Regions from separate parts of the Klebsiella sp. MISC125 genome, predicted to be linked through region 1. Evidence: predicted binding sites of a transcription regulator. Region 1 holds the regulator's gene; the other holds the start of a gene.
The links. The regulator CRP, encoded in region 1, controls carbon source genes, mostly activating them, when cyclic AMP is high. The targets are predictions, from matches to a motif close to ATGTGANNNNNNTCACAT.

Region 1 (5,916 bases):
AATGCTTTGAGATCACCGCCCGCAGCGAAGAGGGCGAGATCATGGGGATTCGCCATCGCGAGTTTGATCTCGAAGGCGTGCAGTTTCACCCGGAGAGCATTCTTAGCGAGCAGGGGCATCAACTGCTGGCAAACTTCCTCAATCGTTGATTTGTAGTTGCCATTGATTGATTTTTTATGCATATTTTGTGATTAGATTATCATAATCATTGCTGCATAACGAAGAAGGATGGGCATGACATGGCAACTGAACAACCGGCAATCACCCGCGCCACATTCGATGAGGTCATTTTGCCGATTTATGCACCGGCAGAATTTATTCCGGTGAAGGGCAAGGGCAGCCGCGTATGGGATCAGCAGGGCAAAGAGTACGTTGATTTCGCAGGCGGTATTGCCGTGACCGCGCTCGGTCATTGCCATCCGGCGCTGGTGGCGGCACTGCATGAGCAGGGCGAAACTCTGTGGCATACCAGTAACGTGTTTACCAACGAACCGGCCCTGCGCCTGGGACGTAAGCTGGTCGATGCGACTTTTGCCGATCGCGTGGTGTTTATGAATTCCGGGACGGAAGCTAACGAAACCGCGTTCAAGCTGGCGCGTCATTACACCGTGACTCGCCATAGCCCGTATAAAACCAAAATCATCGCCTTCCACAATGCGTTCCATGGTCGTTCGCTGTTCACCGTCTCCGTAGGCGGTCAGCCGAAATACTCCGATGGCTTTGGCCCGAAACCGGCTGATATCGTTCACGTGCCGTTTAACGATTTACACGCGGTAAAAGCCGTCATGGACGATCATACCTGCGCGGTAGTGGTAGAACCGATTCAGGGCGAGGGGGGCGTGACTGCGGCGACGCCTGAATTCCTGCAAGGGTTGCGTGAACTGTGCGATCAGCACCAGGCACTGTTAGTGTTTGATGAAGTGCAGTGCGGTATGGGGCGTACGGGCTCGCTGTTCGCTTATATGCACTACGGCGTGACGCCGGATATTCTGACCAGCGCTAAGGCGCTTGGCGGTGGCTTCCCGATTAGCGCGATGCTAACCACTCATGAAATCGCCAGTGCTTTCCATGCCGGATCTCATGGTTCAACCTACGGCGGGAATCCGCTGGCCTGCGCAGTGGGCGGGGCGGCGTTCGATCTGATTAACACGCCAGAAGTATTGGATGGTGTGAGTGCGAAGCGTGAGCTGTTTGTTAAACATCTCCAGCAGATTGACGCGCAGTTCGATTTGTTTAGCGATATCCGCGGAATGGGGTTGCTAATCGGTGCTGAGCTTAAGCCGCAGCATCAGGGCCGGGCGCGCGACTTCCTTTATGCTGCCGCAGACGCTGGCGTGATGGTGCTTAACGCCGGGCCTGACGTCATGCGCTTTGTGCCGTCGCTGGTGATTGACGATAGCGATATTGCCGAAGGAATGGCGCGCTTTGCCCAGGCAGTTGAGCGTGTGCTTAGCGCTTAGTGGTGCGTAGCCAGATGCCATGATGCGGACGCTGACGCCATGCTACCGACGAAATGGTGTGCATGGTGTTCAGGTGACCCAGAATGCGCTGCAGATGCTGTTCCATGGTACTGAGCGGGCCGCGAGGGACTTCCGCATCCTGGGCCTCCATAATATTCACATCTCCAGCGCTCCCCGGTCCATCTGAATCCAGCCGTTGCTGACAGCGCTGTAGCGCAATTTCACAGGACTCCAGATAACGCTGAGCTAGATCCGGCGTCAGCATATTGTGCTCGCGCGCCAGGGTGGTCATCGCATTGATGTGCTCAACAATGAACTGGCTATGGGTTACCCACAGCTTCATATCTTCCAGATAGTGCGAATTAAAGCCCGGTTCCTGCATCGCCTGATTGAGTGAGTTAAACAGCGCATTGTGCGCCTGATTAACGCGCATTCGCTGATAGGCCAGCGCCGGAGCCTGGTGATCGTCGCTAAGAATGAGCCGGATCGCTTCCTGATCGGCTTCCAGCGCGTCGTGGGCATTTTTGCGTAGCAGACCGCTTTGCCACTGCGGCCATAGCCAAACCATCCCACCAAAAGCGATCAGACAGCCAATAAGCGTGTCGATTAATCTGGCGATGATAAACTGCTCACCGTTTAGCGTGAGTAATTGCAGGGTATAAACCGCCGTGACGGTAAAACCAACCATTGCCCAGCCGTAGTTCTTACGAATAATCAGGTAGCTTAGCAGCGTGATGAAGAGCATGGCGGTCAGCGTATAGCCTTCAGGCACGTGGAAGTGTAGCGTCAGTCCGGCGATCACCAGTCCGGCAATCGTTCCAGCCGCCCGGTGAACAATGCGCACCCGCGTCGCGCCGTAGCCGTTTTGCGTCACGAACAGCACAGTCATCAGGATCCAGTAGGGTTTCGGCAGATGCAGTGCGCTGCCCATCAGGCTGGCGGCGCTCAGCATTACGCTGATGCGCGCGGCGTTGCGTAACGCCGGAGATTTAAACGACAGGTAGCTTTTTAGCGCTGGCAGCAGGGGTAAACGTCGGGTTTTATCCGCCATCAAGTTGCGCGTGTACAGAGGACGCTGGGTACGCAGAACCCTGGCGATACGGCTGAAGTGCCAGGCGCAGAACTGGCCGACCGGGTTATCCGGATGTTGCCAGGCAATTTTTTCCAGCGCGCCGATCTGTTTATCCATCTGAAAACGCTGTGGGTAACGATGGTAGAGAAGATCGTCCGCCAACTCACGCAGGCGGGCGGCAACGGTTTGCGCATTCCAGCGAATCACTGCTTCTGCGTGACTGCGTTCCACCAGTTTCTGCACTTCTTCCGGCTGATGCAGGCTAACGGAGATATGTTCCTGTAAATCCAACCCCACCTGAAAAGCGCGCAACAGACGTTTGTGGTCGTTGCGTTGATTGGCCGCCAGCATATGCATCTGCTGGTAACACTGGGTAATCAGATCAACCACTTTCTGCTGGCGGTTAAGTAGCGGCGGCAGCGAGGTGGCCGGGTCCGTATGCTGGGTCAGCAGGCTGTATTTGGCCTCGCAATAGTTAGCCAGTTCGCGGTAGAGCAGGCTCAGCGACTCGCGCAGCGGTTGTTCGCGCCATAGCCAAAACCAGAACCAGTTAAAGACGCCATACCATAAGGTGCCGAGCGCGTAGATTAGCAGTGGCTCCCACACCGGCATGTTGCCCGCAAGGCTGAGGGTAAAAATGGCGGCAATAAGTGAAGCAGGCAGTAGTCGCGCGTGCAGTGAACTGATTTCGGCAGTCACCCCAAGGATTAGCGCCAGACCAGTGAGAATCAGCGGTAGAGGGATCTCGCGTTGCAGCAGGAGCTGGACAATCAGGCTACAGCCAGCAAACAGGCAACCGCCAATAATCAGGCGTTTAAAGAAGCGCTTATGTGGTGTGTCCAGACCGGCAATGTTGCAACAGGCTGGTACCAGGGAAAACAGTAAGCCCTGCTGTAAATGTCCGAGAAGAAGTCCGATTGCGACCGGCAGACACAACACCAGCGTTTGCCGCAGTGCGTAGTTGACTTCCGGGTGGTAAATCAGCCTGCGCCACATGAGGGGGAAACAAAAACGGCGTATTGCTATGCAATACGCCGTTTTGCCGACTTAACGGGTACCGTAGACGACGATAGTTTTACCGTGCGCGGAGATCAGGTTTTGATCTTCCAGCATTTTCAGGATACGACCAACGGTTTCGCGGGAGCATCCAACGATCTGACCGATTTCCTGACGGGTAATTTTAATTTGCATACCGTCCGGGTGGGTCATCGCATCAGGCTGTTTTGCCAGGTTCAGCAGCGTCTGGGCGATACGACCCGTCACGTCGAGGAAGGCGAGGTTACCGACTTTCTCTGACGTAACCTGCAGGCGACGTGCCATTTGCGAAGAGAGACGCATCAGGATGTCCGGGTTAACCTGGATCAACTGACGGAATTTTTTGTAGGAGATTTCGGCCACTTCACATGCGGTTTTCGCACGTACCCATGCACTACGTTCCTGACCTTCTTCAAACAGGCCTAATTCACCGATGAAATCGCCCTGGTTGAGGTAAGAGAGGATCATCTCTTTACCTTCTTCATCCTTGATGAGTACAGCCACGGAGCCTTTAACGATGTAGTACAACGTTTCTGCTTTCTCACCCTGGTGGATCAGCGTGCTCTTTGAGGGGTACTTATGAATGTGGCAATGAGACAAGAACCATTCAAGGGTAGGGTCTGTTTGCGGTTTGCCAAGCACCATGCGCGGTTATCCTCTGTTATAAGCTATCTCCAGATGCCGACACTACACGGCATCCGGGCATGCAATCGTATTAAATCCCTATACCTGGGAATCTGGCTGAAAATTTCCTGCAGCCTGTAATGTGAACTCCTCAGCATACATGCAGTGCATCAATGTATTACTGTAGCATCCCGATTGTTTTAGCATAGCTTTCGCCGCGTGTCTCCTGGTGTCTCGCTTCAGCATGACCTAGGTCGCCTTCCGTTGCGAGAATTGTTATGTGCGCGTAATCTGTCAGGAAAATTACAGCCCTGGAGTTAAATTTATGCAAGCGCGAGTGAAATGGGTTGAAGGGTTAACCTTCATTGGTGAGTCGGCTTCTGGTCACCAGATTCTGATGGACGGTAATTCCGGGGATAAAGCGCCTAGCCCGATGGAAATGGTGTTGATGGCGGCGGGCGGATGTAGCGCAATTGACGTGGTTTCTATCCTGCAGAAGGGACGCCATAACGTCACTAACTGCGAAGTTAAGCTGACTTCTGAGCGTCGCGAGGAAGCACCGCGTCTGTTTACCCATATCAATCTGCATTTTATCGTGACCGGTAAAGAGCTGAAAGATGCTGCCGTTTCTCGCGCAGTTGACCTATCGGCGGAAAAATATTGCTCGGTGGCGCTGATGCTGGAGAAAGCGGTAAACATAACTCACTCTTATGAAGTGATCGAGGGATAAGCCGAACGGCGCGAACTCGTCGCCCCGGCATGCGCTGCGCTACCGGGGTTTTTTGTTAATTGATTTTCCTGCCTTCCATTAGCCGCTCGACCAATGGCGCCATGATGAGCTCCATGGCCAGCCCCATTTTCCCTCCCGGCACCACTAGCGTGTTCATATGCGAGATAAACGAGCCCTGAAGCATCGCCAGTAGCCAGGGGAAATCGATATTCTGTAAGTTGCGGAAATGGATAACGACAAAGCTTTCATCAAGCGATGGGATTGCTTTGGCTGCAAATGGATTGGACGTATCCACCGTAGGTACGCGCTGGAAGTTGAGGTGAGTGCGTGAAAACTGCGGGGTGATGAAGTTGATGTAATCTTCCATCGAGCGAACGACGGAATCCATCACCGCTTCACGAGAGTGGCCGCGTTCGCTGGTATCGCGGATAAGCTTCTGGATCCACTCCAGGTTAACGATCGGCACAACCCCAACCAACAGATCAACATGGTCAGCGACGTTGTGCTGGGGCGTGACAACTCCGCCGTGCAGGCCTTCATAAAACAGCACGTCAGTGGGTTCAGGCAGCGACTGCCAGGGAGTGAAGGTGCCAGGAACCTGATTCCACGGCACGGCTTCATCATAGGTGTGTAAATACTTGCGTGACTGACCTGTACCGTTCAGCCCGTATTCTCTGAAAGTCTGCTCCAGCAGGCCGAAATCGTTAGCCTCGGGACCGAAGTAGCTGATGTGTTTGCCCTGATCTCGCGCTTTGCGGATCGCCATGTCCATTTCCGGGCGGGTGTAGCGGTGAAAGCTATCGCCTTCCACTTCGGCGGCGTGGAGGTTTAGTTGGGCGAATATTTTGCGAAAGGCGAGGCTGGTGGTCGTGGTTCCCGCGCCGCTAGAGCCCGTGACGGCAATCACCGGATGTTTGGCAGACATAACAACTCCCAGGGTAAACGATAGTGTGATGCCGCCTTAGCCGTGAAACTGCTTGCGGGGCATAATATTG
Region 2 (5,916 bases), 1.4 Mb from region 1:
TACGGCAGTTAATGAACCGACGGCAATATCGGTAAACCAGTGAGCGCCAATCATTACGCGCGGGAACGCGAAGACCACAAATATGACCAGCGCAATAGTCAACGCGCGATGACCAAAATAGCGCCACATAAAGGCGGCAAAAATCAGCAGCATCATGCCGTGATCGCCCGGGAAGCTATCCTTAGAGGCATCTTTAGTGGGAAATGAGATCACATCACTCACTTTAGTAATGTCGGTGAAAGAGAGCGAGGGGCTGGCGCGTTTGACCGGCATCAGATGCTGAGCCAACTGATTGATGACGACGGCGGCGAGCAGCATTACCAGGCCGATGATAATCACCCGGCGGCGTCCGGCGCTCTGTTCTTTAAACCAGAAGCTCAGCATCAGGCTGCCCATTGCCAGCAGCGAGCAGGCGTCGAATGCGCGGTTGTTGATAATTGCCAGCAGCCAGGTGTAAGCAGGGCTCACTCCAACCAGGTGGTTAAAAAAATAGAAGATAGCGGAATCCAGCGGATTCCAGAAACCATGGTTAACAGGAAAGTACCACGAGCAAAATAGCGCTATACCCGCCGCGTTCAGCAGCAGGATAAGGGGAATTCGATTTTTAATCATAATTATCGCGTGTTGTGTAAAACGACGGCAACCATAGCCGCCTTAACTTAAACGAAGCTTCAACAAGGAGGCCTGTAGCGCGTTCCAGTCGGTATCGGAATCAGCGATCAGCTCAATGCGGCTATCCGGCGGCGCAACGTTCTGCGTCTCAATATGCAGGTCAAGCTGCTGGCGATTGATACGCACCAGTCCTTCGGCAATACGCATCACGCCTTTAACGCGCCCGACCGGCGCCAGTCGCGCCCATTCGAGCAGGCCAACGGTGTCAAAAATGGTCTCGGCGTCAAAAATCCAGCCGCAGGCCTGATAGCCCTGACCGCTATTAAGACTGCGGCGCCAGCGCTGGTGGGTAGGGAGATTAAGCGCCGCCAGACCTGGTTTTTGCCCGTGGCTATGCGCGTGTTCAGCGCTTTCAGGTAGCGGCGTGACGTTGCGGCGCGGCAAATCAAGCCATACCGGGTCAATATTGCCCTGGGTGGCGCTGACGTGCTGACGCTCTCCGGCATAGGTCTGCCACCATGTTGCAAAGGCCAGTTGGCTTTCGCTGGTCGTGCGGTCCGCTTTATTGGTGATGACAATATCGGCGGCGGCTAACTGGTCGCGAAAGTTTTCGTTGGTCACCACCTTTTCGTCGAGCAACTGACGCGGGTCCAGCACGCATAGCGTCGCACGCAGGTCGATCCACGGCTCGTATACGGTGGCGGTCAGAATATCGAGGATCTGTTTGGGATGGCCAAGACCGGTTGGCTCTATTAACAAGCGGTCAGGTTTTCCCTGGCGCAGCAGCGTATTGAGCCCAACCTGCATTGGCAGGCCGTTGACGCAGCACATGCAGCCGCCGGGGATTTCTTTAAGCAGGGCTCCGCTCTCGGCCAGCAGTGCGCCGTCGATGCCCACTTCGCCAAATTCGTTGACCAGCACGGCCCATTTTTCATCCGCGGGCTTATGGGCCAGCAGATGCAAAATCGAGGTCGTTTTGCCACTGCCGAGAAATCCCGTGATCAAGTTAGTTTTGGTCACCTTTTCTCCAGGATAAATGTAATGTTGTAACAGTTGAGACTATCCTGACGAAAAAAAAGTGAAAAGAGAAGTCTTACCGCGGACAGAAAGGTTCTCTGTCCGCTTAAAGGCAGAAATTGTTAAGAATTCAGTGCGGCGCTAATCGCCTGGCGAGTGCCAGCGGTCATTAGCTGATGCCATGCGGCGGTGACGTTGGCGACGAACTGCGGATTTTGCGAAAGGTCGCAGCCAAAAATTTCTTCCAGGGAGAGTAGGGCGCTAACGCGCTGTTGTTCATTGCTGGCGGATACAATATTTCCAATTTTATCCGCCAGCGGGTCGCGGATATCAATCTTATTTCCAGCATCGTCAATGCCACTGACATAGCGCATCCAGCCCGCCACACCCAGCGCCAGCAGCGGCCACTGGCTGTCGCGAGCAAGGTGGATACGGATACCGTCAAGCATACGCTGCGGCAGCTTCTGGCTACCGTCCATAGCAATTTGCCAGGTGCGATGCTTCAGCGAGGGGTTGCTGAAACGCTCGATGAGGCTGTCAGCATAGGCCGTCAGGTCGACACCGGTGATTGAGAGTGTTGGTGCCTGTTCATCAAGCATCAAACGGTAAGCGGCGCTGCGGAAAACCGGGTCCTGCATACAGTCGCTGACATGTTCGTGGCCCGCCAGATAGCCCAGCCAGGCGAGAAACGAATGGCTGCCGTTGAGCATCCGCAGCTTCATCTGTTCCCACGGCAGTACATCATCCGTCATCTGTACGCCAGCCGCTTCCCAGTCCGGGCGACCGGCAACAAAGTTATCTTCGACAACCCATTGAATAAACGGCTCGCAGCTAATCGCGCAGGGGTCTTCCACTCCCAGCACGGCGCTAATCTCCGCCAGCGACTCATCGGTGGCGGCTGGCACAATGCGGTCCACCATCGTGCCGGGAAAGCTGACGTGTTCAGCAATCCACTGCGCCAGCTCCGAATCGCGTTTTTCAGCCATTCCCAGCACGGCGTTTTTCACCACATGCCCATTGTTGGGAATATTATCGCAGGAGAGAACGGTAAACGGCGCCAGTCCACGTTGGCGGCGGCGCGCCAGCGTTTCGACCAGAATACCGGGTACCGATTGCGGCTGCGTAGGGTTTTCCAGGTCATGAATAATGCGTGGCTGCGTCATGTCCAGCAGGCCGCTGGCAGGGTCAATGCAGTAGCCTTTCTCGGTAATGGTTAGAGAAACAATGGCGACCTGCGGTTCGCAAAATTTCTCAATAATGGCAGCCAGCGAATCAAGTTTGGCGTTCAGACATTCATGCACTGCGCCGACAACGATCGGCTGATTACCCTCGGCCCCTTTCTCCAGCACGGTAAACAGATGATCTTGTTGGCGAAGCTGGCTCATAAGCCGATCGCCGCTGAACAGGCTAATCTCGCAAATTCCCCAGTCCCCACCGCTGGCGTTGAGCACCCTGTCGGTGAGTAGGGCCTGGTGCGCGCGATGAAACGCGCCGAAACCGAAATGCACAATACGCGAACGCAGTTGGTTGCGATCGTACTGAGGGAGCTGCACGCCTTCCGGCAGCGTAGCTGTAGCAATGGTAGTCATTATTCATACACCTGATTAACTGACGATTAACATTCATTAGTGTAAAGTTATATGACAACAAATTAAATTGGTGAGCCGAATTTATCCACTTTGTGTGAACTTGATCAATCAGCCAAGCGGTCTATCTCGTCAGGCTTGAGAGCGATGACCATAGCGTAGCAGTAAATAACACATTATTGGTATAATAACTTTGGCGAGGAGCGCGACGGTTGTAACCTTGAGTTGGTATGAACCAAATGACCTGCGATACCAGATAAGGATAAGGTACGAACAAAAAAGGACAGCCTGGCGCTGTCCTCTGTGTTTCATTTTGGCAGAAAAAGCAGGACTTAGTCCGCGCGGCCCATATAGCGGCTCTCTTCGATATGGATACGAATGCGCTCGCCTGCGCTCAGGTATTCAGGAACCTGAACCACCAGGCCGGTGCTCAGGGTCGCCGGTTTGTTACGGGCGCTTGCGGATGCACCTTTGATGCCCGGCGCCGTTTCGACGATTTCCAGGTCAACGGTCTGCGGTAGTTCAAGGGCCAGCAGCTGACCGTCCCAGGTCAGAACCTGCATGTCCGGCATCCCGCCTTCAGGAATAAACAGCAGTTCTTCTTCAATCTGCTCTTTAGTAAAGATATACGGGGTGTAGTCTTCTTTATCCATAAAGACGTATTCGTTGCCATCAATATAGGAGAAGTCAACGAAACGACGGGTCAGGGTCACGGTATCGACGATATCATCGCCTTTAAAGCGCTCTTCCACTTTCAGGCCGGTACGTACGTCAGAGAAACGCATTTTGTACAGCGTTGCGGCGCCACGGGCGCTGGGTGACTGAATATCAATGTTTTTAACAATCAGCAGTTTGCCGTTGTAATTCAGCACCATACCTTTTTTAATTTCATTCGCTCTTGGCATTGCGGTAATCCTGTCACATAAAGGGTCAAAAATATCGCGTAAAACTACTCGCGCCGGGCCTTTCAGGCAAGTGGAATTCGTGTGTTTTGCTATCTTCAGGTAAAACGTTTAGTCTGGGCCGCCAAAAGCGTTATCAGAAGAGTCGATTATGGAATGCCGCCCTGACTGCGGAGCTTGCTGTGTCGCTCCTTCTATCTCCAGCCCCATCCCGGGAATGCCGCACGGTAAACCGGCAAACACCCGTTGTATACAGCTCTCGGAAAACAACCTGTGCAACATTTTTGGTTCACCGCTAAGGCCTAAAGTGTGCGGCAGCCTGAAGCCTGAAGTGGAGATGTGCGCGGCGAATCGCGATGACGCGATGACCTGGCTTCTTCATCTTGAACAGAGCACGTCTTGAAGCCATGAACTGCTTTTCGGGATCTCAATATAATAAATCAGCAAAATTATTATCCGGATCCATCTCCCGCGCGAGGGCGATCAGTTTTTGCTTATTACCAAGAGCGTAGCCGGATTTTTGTTTAACCAGCAGGCCTTCCTGGCAGAATTGTGCGATCACATATAATAAATGACGATACGACACGCCCATATATTCCGCCGCCGGGGTATGTTTTTCGTGATAAATATCACAATGCTGAGTTAATAAAATAAATGCTGCCAGACGATTCACCAGCGGAAAAGATTGATTTTGGGTGAGCGAAACGATGTTACGATAGTTTTTTTGGCTTAACGCGATACAGAGATTACGCAGGAAAATGACGTCGTTCAGCAACAACGGGCGGAATGAAGCAATGGGCAGCGCCAGGCACCAGCACTCTTCGATGGCCTGAACGCCACGCGGATCGTGATGTTTATCAATGAGTTCTATCTCGCCGATAAAGCAGGGCGCGCCAAAGAAGTCGATCAGCGAGACCCGACCATTAGCTGATGTGGTGTAAAGCTTAGCCCGGCCGCGTGCGAGGTAAAAAAGGTGCGCAGGTTGAGCCCCCTCTTTGACAATATAATCCCCTGCCACAACGTGGAACAATCGTGTATCCCGCACAACATCGACGGAAAACTTTCCCAGGTACCCCGAGTCGCTTATCAATTGCTGCTTGAGATTTTCATTTTGGATTTCTTTCACGGTCGCTTCCCGGTATGAGATTTCTCATATTCAGTATCAGTTTTCGCCTGGTATGCTGCAAACGTTAATCCGATACCAGTTTAATCCTGCTGTAATAACATAAAAATGGCGTAAAAGCGAAAAGAGGAAATAAAAATGGAAAAAAGAAAAATTATACTCGACTGCGATCCAGGTCACGATGATGCTATTGCGATAATGGTGATGCCTCTAATTAGTTGAATCTGATGTATAATGCGGGCTTTTGAGGTTCTTTCATGGCCAGCGTTAACATTCATTGTCCTCGTTGTCAGTCTGCACAGGTCTACCGCCATGGTCAGAACCCTAAAGGCCATGACAGATTTCGCTGCCGTGACTGCCACCGCGTTTTTCAGCTCACTTACACTTATGAGGCCCGTAAGCCGGGCATTAAAGAGCTGATCACTGAAATGGCCTTCAATGGCGCCGGGGTTCGCGATACCGCCAGAACACTGAAAATTGGCATTAACACCGTCATCCGGACTTTAAAAAACTCACGCCAAAGCGAATAACGTCTTCGCCCGTTGCTCATGCTGATGTGGCGCTTATCTGCGAACTTGATGAGCAATGGAGTTTCGTTGGCAGTAAAGCCCGGCAACACTGGCTCTGGTACGCGTATAACACCAAAACAGGGGGTGTACTGGCCTACACTTTTGGT

Region 2: ACMYSL_RS09310 (mannitol dehydrogenase family protein) is a predicted target of CRP. The motif match lies at 3,311-3,328, and genes of this name have one in related genera.

The regions. Positions count from the first base shown of each region.
Region 1 covers NZ_CP180448.1:530,637-536,552, forward strand. The annotation lists gene pabA (aminodeoxychorismate synthase component 2) at 1-149, shown strand, start outside; gene argD (bifunctional acetylornithine/succinyldiaminopimelate transaminase) at 240-1,460, shown strand; gene ACMYSL_RS02415 (YccS/YhfK family putative transporter) at 1,450-3,528, opposite strand; gene crp (cAMP-activated global transcriptional regulator CRP) at 3,580-4,212, opposite strand; gene ACMYSL_RS02425 (OsmC family protein) at 4,517-4,921, shown strand; gene ACMYSL_RS02430 (phosphoribulokinase) at 4,977-5,846, opposite strand; gene ACMYSL_RS02435 (YheU family protein) at 5,883-5,916, opposite strand, start outside.
Region 2 covers NZ_CP180448.1:1,954,429-1,960,344, forward strand. The annotation lists gene ACMYSL_RS09300 (phosphatase PAP2 family protein) at 1-618, opposite strand, end outside; gene ACMYSL_RS09305 (CobW family GTP-binding protein) at 655-1,632, opposite strand; gene ACMYSL_RS09310 (mannitol dehydrogenase family protein) at 1,752-3,218, opposite strand; gene yeiP (elongation factor P-like protein YeiP) at 3,548-4,120, opposite strand; gene ACMYSL_RS09320 (YkgJ family cysteine cluster protein) at 4,269-4,520, shown strand; gene ACMYSL_RS09325 (transcriptional regulator YeiL) at 4,545-5,243, opposite strand; partial or broken gene ACMYSL_RS09330 (hypothetical protein) at 5,379-5,444, shown strand; one part of gene ACMYSL_RS09335 (IS1-like element IS1N family transposase) at 5,498-5,744, shown strand; one part of gene ACMYSL_RS09335 (IS1-like element IS1N family transposase) at 5,744-5,916, shown strand, end outside.